One region of the Mycobacterium riyadhense genome, then DNA from elsewhere that is predicted to be linked to it. Evidence: riboswitches for the same ligand, from Rfam matches in the RefSeq annotation. Region 1 holds a riboswitch; the other holds the start of a gene.

Region 1 (4,543 bases):
GCTGGACGGGATGAGGCAGACGTCGCGGTGCGGCTCGCCGCGACTGGCGTGGTACTCGTGGATCGCCAACAGTCCGGCGTACTCCCCTTGCGAGCCCGCGTTGGGTTGCAGCGAGACCGCGTCGTAGCCGGTGATCGCCACCAGCCAGCTCTCCAGATCGGCGATCAGACGACGCAGCCCGGCACTGTCGGACGCGGGGGCGAACGGATGCTGACGCGCGAATTCCGGCCAGGTGATGGACTCCATCTCGGTGGCGGCGTTGAGTTTCATGGTGCACGAGCCGAGCGGAATCATGCTGCGGTCCAAGGCGATATCCTTGTCCGCCAGCGTGCGCAGGTACCGCATCATCGCCGTTTCGGTGCGGTATTGGGTGAACGCCGGGTGGGTCAGGAATTCCGATGTACGCGTTGCGATATCGACACGCGCCGGGTTGGTCGCCGATACGCCGAACGCGTCCAGGACTATGGCCACGTGGGCGTCGGTGGTGGCTTCGTCGCAGGCGACTGACACGTGGTCGGCGTCGACACGCCACAAGTTGACACCGTTCGCCTTGGCTGCGGCCAGCACCTCATCGGCCCGCCCCGGCACTCGGGCCAACACCGTGTCAAAGTACCTGTCGTGCACCAGTGCATCGCCGAGGGCGCCGGCGATGCGCTCCGCGTACGCGTGTGCCCGCCGAGCGATTGTCCTGAGTCCGTCGGCACCGTGATAGCTGGCGTACATGGCGGCCATTACCGCCAACAGCACCTGTGCGGTGCAGATGTTGCTGGTCGCCTTGTCGCGGCGGATGTGCTGCTCGCGCGTCTGCAGCGCCAAGCGATATGCGAGCGTGCCGTCGCTGTCGACGGATACTCCGACCAGCCGACCGGGCAGCTGACGCGCATGCCTGGCATGTACTGCCAGGTACCCGGCGTGTGGACCGCCGAATCCCATTGGTACACCAAGACGTTGGGTGGTGCCGAACGCCACGTCCGCGCCGATCTCGCCGGGCGGGGTGATCAGTGTTAGCGCCAACAGGTCGGCGCCGATGGCCACCAGCGTGCCGCGGTCGTGGGCTTGCTCCACCAAAGCGGCCCAGTCCGTGATCCGGCCGCTGGCCCCCGGAAGCTGGGCGATGACGCCGAAGAACTCACCGTCTGGCAGCCCGTCGCGCAGGTCGGCCGACACGATCTCGATGCCCAACGGTTTGGCGCGGGTAGCCAGCACCGCCGCCGTCTGGGTAAACACGTCGACGTCAACGGCCAGCCGGTTGGCCGGGCCGCGCGCTGCGCGATGCATGAGCGTCATGGCCTCGGCGGCTGCGGTGCCTTCGTCGAGCATCGATGCGTTCGCGATCTCGAGGCCGGTGAGATCGGTGACCATAGTCTGGAAGTTCAGTAGGGCTTCCAGCCGACCCTGGCTTATCTCGGGCTGGTAGGGCGTATATGCGGTATACCAGGCCGGGTTCTCCAGGATGTTGCGCACCAGCACCTGGGGTGTGAATGTGTCGTAGTAGCCCTGGCCAATCATTGACACGGCGACGGTGTTGGCATCGGCCAGGGCCCGCAGCTCCGAAAGTGCCTCAGCCTCGGTGGCCGCCGGCGGGAGCCGGTCCAGACCCGGTGCGGAGCTGCCATCGGTCAACGGATCGAGGATGCCCGTTGGGAGCGCCTTTGCTGCCAGTTCGTCGAGCGAGTCGACACCGATGACGGTAAGCATGCTGGCGATGGCCTGACTGTCCAGCGCGATGTGGCGGTCGGCGAACGTTGCATGGTCGGACCCGAAAAGCTTCGAATGTTCGGTCAAGGCGGAACTCCTGACGACTAGGCACCACAAAGGGAATGGACTCGGGGCCCTCTCCCTCTGTCTTCACCCGTTCGCCGGGCGCCTGAGAGATTCGGCGCCGCGCATGCGTCGTGGCGCCTTTCCCCATCGGCGGGTGGCAACCGCTACGGATCGTCACCGCTTTCCAGAGGCATCGTGATCTGGCGCGGTCCTGGTGCCTGAGAGGTTGACGGAGAGGTATTGCTCCTTCGGCGTCCGCAGCTGGCAGCTACAGAACTCTCCCGCGCTAGAGCGATGCATTGCCCAGTCTACTGCCGAGCAGACGCAAAGTCGCCCGGGAACGTGCGTTCCAGGGCGACTTTGCGTCTGCTCGCCGTGAGAACTCGCAGCTAGCCGATCTTGCGGTCGCGATGCTTGCGCCGGGACGCCAGCTCGTCCTCCGGGGCGGCGATCGACTCGCCACCATCGGCACGCTCGCCGTGGAAATCGGCGATGACGCCGGTCAGCTCACGCATCGCGCCCGAGACGGCTATGCCGAACACGCCCTGGCCACCCTGCAACAGGTCAACGACCTCCTCGGCCGAGGTGCACTCGTACACCGTGGTGCCGTCGGAAAACAACGTGATGTTGGCCAGATCCTGGACACCGCGCTGGCGCAAGTGGTCGACCGCGACCCGGATGTTGTGCAGCGAGATACCGGTATCGAGCAGGCGTTTGACGATCTTGAGGACGAGGATGTCCTTGAACGAGTAGAGCCGCTGGCTGCCGGATCCTGCGGCGCTGCGGATCGACGGGACAACCAGCGATGTACGGGCCCAGTAGTCCAGCTGCCGGTAGGTGATGCCCGCGATCTGGCAGGCACTCGGACCCCGGTAGCCGACCAGCTCATCGGGCACGGAATCGTCGGGGAACAATCCGGGCTGCACGGGTTGGCCCGCAACGGCGCCGTCGCCGGCACCATTGGTGGCGTGGTCAGCAAGATCCAGCTGTCCTTGACGTGGCTGCTCGCTCACGGTGCTTCCTCTCGCCGATCGCGCTCTTGTCAATAGCTGCGTCACTGGCTGCCTCGGACAGCCACGTTTTCTCAGGCCCGAGTGCTAGAGAGCATACGCTTTTCGCTTGCTGCTGTGGCCCCGGTTGATCATCGATCGTCCTCAAAGTATGGCCGCCGCCGGGGTTTGTGGACGATATCCGCCAGGCGTGTCGACCTTGCAGTGTGTGAGATGAAACTCATCCGTGACGTTTGGCCCCTAGTTCGCGGCGCATTGCAGGCGCGCTAGGTGGCGGTTTGCTCGGCAGCTCCGCTCGCCGCTGCGGCCCGTTAGGTGGCTTTGAAATCGTCGGGTGACACGCTGTCGAGAAACTCCTTGAACTTCTCCACTTCGTCTTCGCGAACAGCGCTGTCGCTCTCTTCGTCGCTCTCGTCGGGTATCAGCAAACCGGCCTGGGCGAGGACGGCCTCCTCAACGTAGATCGGAACACCGACCCGTAGTGCTATCGCAACCGAGTCGGAGGGGCGTGCCGATACCTTGATATCGCGGTCGAAGATTAAATCGGCGTAAAAAGTACCCTCCTGAAGATCGACGATCCGCACCTCCTTGAGCGAATGCCCAAGCGCTGCAATGACATCCCTGATCAGATCGTGCGTCAGCGGACGAGGTGGCTCGACGCCTTGCTGTTCCAGCGCAATGGCCGCCGCCTCCGACTGGCCGATCCAAATCGGCAGATACCGATCACCGTTGGCTTCGCGCAGCAACAGCACCGGTTGGTTCTGCGGTTGCTCGACGCGAATGCCGACAACACGAACTTCACCCATCTGTGTTTGCCCTCCGCACATGCCGCCGCCGACTGTCCGCACTCAGCACGACGACGCGGTGCCGTCGAACACCAAGCTGTCGAACGAAGTCTAGTCCTCAGCGGTGAAGAAGGTCGCGAACGGCCGACTTGATCAACGAAGTATGCAAAGTAATGGCAAGCGCGGCGACCTCACGGGCCAAGTCGTCGGCGCGGTCACGGGCGCCTGCCTTATCGGCCTTGACCAATGGGCCCGCGATCTGGGCGATCAAATCCGACTGCCGGTCGGCCGCAGACCGAAAGGCGCGCAAATGCCGCGGCTCAACACCGTATTCGGACAACGCCCGCGCGCACTGGACGATCACTACGGCGTGTTCGTCGAAGAAGCCACCGGGTCCAGGGGTAACGACGCCGGCTTTGAGCAGGGCCGCGAGGAGGTTGTCGTCAACTCCTGCACGCTCCACCAGGTCTTCGCGACTGAGTCGGACGCGGGTGGGCGACACGGCTGCGGTGTCAGATTCTGCGCGATCAGTACCGTTGTCGGCTACCGACACCAATCGCGGTACACCGTAAGGGGATCCGAATGGCGGCAACTCCCCGTCGGGCTGAGCCTCCAGCTGCGCCCTGATCACCTTCAGCGGCAGGTAATGATCCCGCTGCGCGGTGAGGATGAAGCGCAGCCGAGCGCAGTCATACGCGGTGAATCTCCGGTACCCCGATGCAGCCCGCTGCGGCGTCACCAACCCCTCGGCCTCCAGAAATCGAATCTTGGAGATTGTGACATCCGGGAAGTCCGGTCGTAGCAGGTCCAAAACCGCCCCGATCGACATCCCGGCCAGCCCGGGGCTATCGGGTGCGCTCACTGGCCTCCGGTGCCCCCCTCGTCGTCACTTTGCTTGGGTCCGGTCAAGAACACCAAGCGGAACTTGCCGATCTGGACTTCATCACCGTTTGCGAGCACCGCGGAATCCACGGGCTCGCGGTT
Region 2 (4,543 bases), 2.7 Mb from region 1:
GCAAGGTCGGGGAACGGCAGCAGGTGGATCTCGACGCCGTCGGGAACCAGTCCCGGACCACGGCGGGCGACCTCGCGCGAGGCGCGCAAGTCGGCGACGTCGGTGATGCCCAGCCGGCACAGCATTGCGCGGCCGTCGTCGTCGAGGCGGCTCAGCTCGCTCGATCGAAACAGCCGGCCCGGGCGGAGCAGTGCCGCGGTGCTTTCTGAGACGTCACGAAAGTTCCATGCGCCCGGCAGATCGGCCATGTCAGGTGACCGCCGCCGCGAATGGGGACTTCTCCCGGCCGATTTCGGCGCGCGCGATGGTGCGCATGTGCACCTCGTCGGGTCCGTCGAAGATGCGCATGGCGCGATGCCACCCGTACAGCCGGGCCAACACGGTGTCGTCGCTGACGCCGGCGGCCCCGTGCACCTGGATGGCGCGGTCGACGACATCACACGTCACCGTTGGGGCGACCGCCTTGATCTGCGAGACCAGTAGGTGCGCTGCCTTGTTGCCGTGCTGATCGATCGTCCATGCGGCCTTCTCGCAGAGCAGCCTGGCCTGGTCGATCTCGTTGCGGGACTTGGCAATTGCCTCTCGAACCACGCCCTGGTCGGCCAGCGGCCGGCCGAACGCCACCCGGTTGCGAGCCCGGTCCACCATGAGCGCCAGCGCGCGTTCGGCCCCGCCGAGGGCGCGCATGCAGTGGTGGATTCGGCCCGGTCCCAGGCGGGCCTGGGCGATGGCGAAGCCGCTGCCCTCTTCGCCGAGCAGGTTGGTGGCCGGCACCCGGACATTGTCGTAGTTGATTTCGCAGTGCCCGTGCTGGTCCTGCCAGCCGAAGACGGGTGTCGAGCGAACGACCGTCACGCCTTTGGTGTCCATTGGCACCAAGACCATCGACTGTTGCTGGTGTGCGGCCGCCTCGGGGTTGGTGCGGCCCATCACGATGAGGATCTTGCAGCGCGGGTCCGCCGCGCCCGAGGTCCACCACTTACGCCCGTTGATCACATAGTCGGCGCCGTCACGCACGATGGACGTCTCGATGTTGCGGGCGTCGCTGCTGGCAACCGCCGGCTCGGTCATCGAGAAGGCGCTGCGAATCTCGCCGGCCAGCAACGGTTCCAACCACTGCTTGCGTTGTTCGTCGGTGGCGAACAGATGCAAGGTCTCCATGTTTCCGGTGTCCGGCGCGGCGCAGTTGAGTGCCTCGGGCGCAATCTCCAGGCTCCAGCCGGTCAACTCGGCCAGCGGCGCGTATTCCAGGTTGGTCAGTCCTGACTCGGCCGGCAGGAACAGGTTCCACAGGCCGTGCTCCTTGGCCTTGGTTTTCAGGTCCTCGATGATCGGGGGCACGGTGTGGTCGCGCGGGCCGGCCTCGTGGCGGTAGCGGTCGTATTCAGCCTCGGCCGGAAAGACGTATTCGGTCATGAAGTCGGACAACCGCTTGTGGTAGTCGATCGCCGTGGCCGACATCGCGAAGTCCATGTCCGCCACGATAGGACACGTGCGGCGGCGCTCACTTTGCCGGTCGCGAAAGGGCAAGCGGTCGGATACTCTCTGAATGCCTTTGAGTCGCGGCGGGAGAGTCCCGCCGATTCATTTCGGCAGGCGCCGCAGGAGCAAATCCTCCCCGGGAATCTCTCAGGCACACCTACCGCCGCGACGAGGCACCTCTGGAAAGCAGCCGTGCAATGCGGCTCACCGACGGGGCAAGCGAATCGTCACCAGACCGACGGTTCGCGAAACTCTCAGGTACAGCGACAGAGCGGGGAGGGACCGCGTTCGACCCTTCCCATTGTCCTGAGACCCGTAAGGCTGAGATGGCGCAACCCACTGCTGAAGCCGCAGCGCACGAAGATCTTTCCCGGCAACTGTCCAACCGTCACATTCAGCTGATCGCGATCGGTGGCGCCATCGGCACCGGCTTATTCATGGGCTCAGGAAAGACCATCTCGCTCACCGGTCCGTCGGTGATACTCATCTACCTGATCGTCGGTTTCATGTTGTTCTTCGTGATGCGCGCGATGGGCGAATTGCTGTTGGCCAACCTGCAGTACAAGTCCTTCATCGACTTCGCCGTCGATCTGCTCGGACCGTGGGCGGGCTTCTTCACCGGCTGGACCTACTGGTTCTGCTGGATCGTCACCGGCTCGGCCGACATTATTGCCATCGCCGGATACGTGAGCTTTTGGTGGCACGGTCTGCCGCTATGGATACCCGCATTGCTCGCGGTGCTGCTACTGATCGCGCTGAACCTGCCTACCGTCAAGGCATTCGGCGAGACCGAATTCTGGTTCGCGTTGATCAAGGTCATCGCGATCGTCGCGCTGATCGTCGTCGGCCTGGTGATGGTGTTCAACCACTTCAAGGCGCCCGGCGGTGCCACCGCGAGCTTCGCGAACTTGTGGAAGGACGGGTTCTTCCCCGCCAGCTCGATGGGATTCGTCGCCGCCTTCCAGATCGCGACGTTCGCGTTCGTCGGCATCGAGTTGGTCGGCACCACCGCGGCGGAAGTGAAGGCCCCCGAGCGCAATTTGCCGAAAGCCATAAACTCGATCCCCCTTCGGGTGATGCTGTTCTACGTGGCCGCATTGACCACGATCATGGCGGTGACACCGTGGCGCGAGATCAGCGCCGAACACAGCCCATTCGTTGCCATGTTCAGCCTTGCCGGCCTGGCCATCGCGGCGTCGGTGATCAACTTCGTCGTCCTGACTTCGGCAGCGTCAGCTGCGAATTCCGGAGTCTATTCGACATCGCGAACGATTTACCGGCTGGCGCTGGCGGGCGACGCACCCCGCCAGTTCGCCAAGCTCACCGCGCGGCGGGTACCGGCCAATGGGTTGTTCCTGTCCGGGGTGTTTCTGCTGTCGGCGGTGGTGATGGTTGCCGTCGGCAGCTCGATCATCGGGCCGTTCACGGTTGTCACCACGATTTCCGCGTTGTGCTTCATGTTCGTTTGGTCGATCATCCTGATCAGCTACCTGGTGTATCGCCGACGTCATCCGCAGCTACACGAGGCGTCCCGGTTCAAGATGCCCGGCGGGAGCGCCATGTGCTACGTGGTGCTGGCGTTCTTCGGGTTCCTCATCTGGGCGTTTGCCCAGAAGCACGACACGCTGCAAGCCCTGCTGGTGACGCCGGTGTGGTTCGCGGTGCTCGGTGTCTCCTGGCTGGTGCTGCGCCGACGGCCGCGCCACCTCGTCCGCGAGGCGGACTTCACATCGGAATTGCATGCCGGGGACAACCCATGACCATTAGCGTGTTCGACCTGTTCAAGGTGGGGATCGGACCGTCCAGCTCGCACACGGTCGGTCCGATGCTGGCCGCAGCTCGGTTCGTCGCCGACCTCGACCGGCGAGGAATGCTGGCCGACGTGTCCAGCCTGCGGGTTGATCTGTACGGGTCGTTGGCCGCGACCGCAGTCGGGCATGGCACCATGCCGGCGATCCTGCTGGGCCTGGAGGGCTACTACCCCGACACCATCGAAAGCGACGAGATGGAGCAGCGCCTGGCCGCTCTCCGGGCAACCGGACAGCTCACCTTGGCCGGCTCGGTCCCGATCGCCTTTGCCGAAGATGACATCGCGCGGCACCCACGAACAGTGCTGCCGCGGCACCCGAACGGCATGGTGATCACCGCGATCGGGCGCGATGGACGCGAATTGCACTCGGAGACCTACTTTTCCATCGGCGGTGGTTTCGTCATCACCGAATCCGAACCCGACCAGGCCGGCCCGGGCGCGGACACGCCATGGTCGTTCAGCTCGGCTGCGCAATTGCTCGCCCTGACCGACCGTCATCACGTGCGGATCAGTGACGTGATGCTGCGTCACGAGCTGGCAACCCGCTCCTACGCAGCCGTGCGTGAACAGCTGCTGCACCTGCGCGATGTCATGATCGCCTGCGAGCGCCGCGGTATCAGCCGGGACGGGTACCTGCCCGGCGACCTGCGGGTGCGCCGCCGAGCTCGGGGCTGGTACCTGCGACTCATTGACGAGGACCCCGGCCGCGATCCCGCCTTCGCCGAGGATTGGGTGAACCTGGTCGCCCTCGCGGTCAACGAGGAGAACGCGTCAGGAGGGCGCATCGTGACCGCCCCAACCAACGGTGCCGCGGGAATCATCCCAGCCGTCATGCACTACGCGGTGCACTACACCGGCAAGGGGACCGACGCCGATGACGTTGCGATGCGCTTCCTGCTGACCGCGGGTGCGATCGGCTCGCTCTACAAGGAGCGGGCATCGATCTCCGGGGCGGAGGTCGGCTGCCAGGGCGAGGTCGGGTCGGCCGCCTCCATGGCCGCCGGTGCCCTCGCCGAGATCCTTTGCGGCACACCGCGTCAAGTCGAGAACGCTGCCGAAATCGCGATGGAACACAGTCTTGGCCTGACCTGCGATCCGATTGCCGGCCTGGTACAGGTGCCCTGCATAGAACGAAACGCCATCTCGGCAGGCAAAGCCATCAACGCCGCTCGAATGGCGTTGCGCGGAGATGGCACCCACCGGGTCAGTCTCGACGAGGTGATCGCCACCATGCGGTCCACCGGCGCGGAC

The links. Region 1 has a riboswitch for glycine ahead of gcvP (aminomethyl-transferring glycine dehydrogenase). Riboswitches for the same ligand answer to the same signal wherever they lie in the genome.
Region 2: linked by a shared signal. The riboswitch ahead of AADZ78_RS01395 (amino acid permease) and the one ahead of gcvP (aminomethyl-transferring glycine dehydrogenase) in region 1 are both predicted to bind glycine.

What each region holds. Positions count from the first base shown of each region.
Region 1 covers NZ_OY970456.1:3,039,206-3,043,748, reverse strand. Annotated here, with positions in the region: gene gcvP (aminomethyl-transferring glycine dehydrogenase) at 1-1,785, opposite strand, end outside; glycine riboswitch at 1,833-1,960, opposite strand; glycine riboswitch at 1,961-2,058, opposite strand; gene AADZ78_RS13605 (MerR family transcriptional regulator) at 2,154-2,777, opposite strand; gene AADZ78_RS13600 (bifunctional nuclease family protein) at 3,086-3,580, opposite strand; gene AADZ78_RS13595 (MerR family transcriptional regulator) at 3,678-4,421, opposite strand; gene garA (glycogen accumulation regulator GarA) at 4,418-4,543, opposite strand, start outside.
Region 2 covers NZ_OY970456.1:313,514-318,056, forward strand. Annotated here, with positions in the region: gene AADZ78_RS01385 (tyrosine-protein phosphatase) at 1-248, opposite strand, end outside; gene AADZ78_RS01390 (acyl-CoA dehydrogenase family protein) at 250-1,461, opposite strand; glycine riboswitch at 1,652-1,762, shown strand; gene AADZ78_RS01395 (amino acid permease) at 1,809-3,242, shown strand; gene AADZ78_RS01400 (L-serine ammonia-lyase) at 3,239-4,543, shown strand, end outside.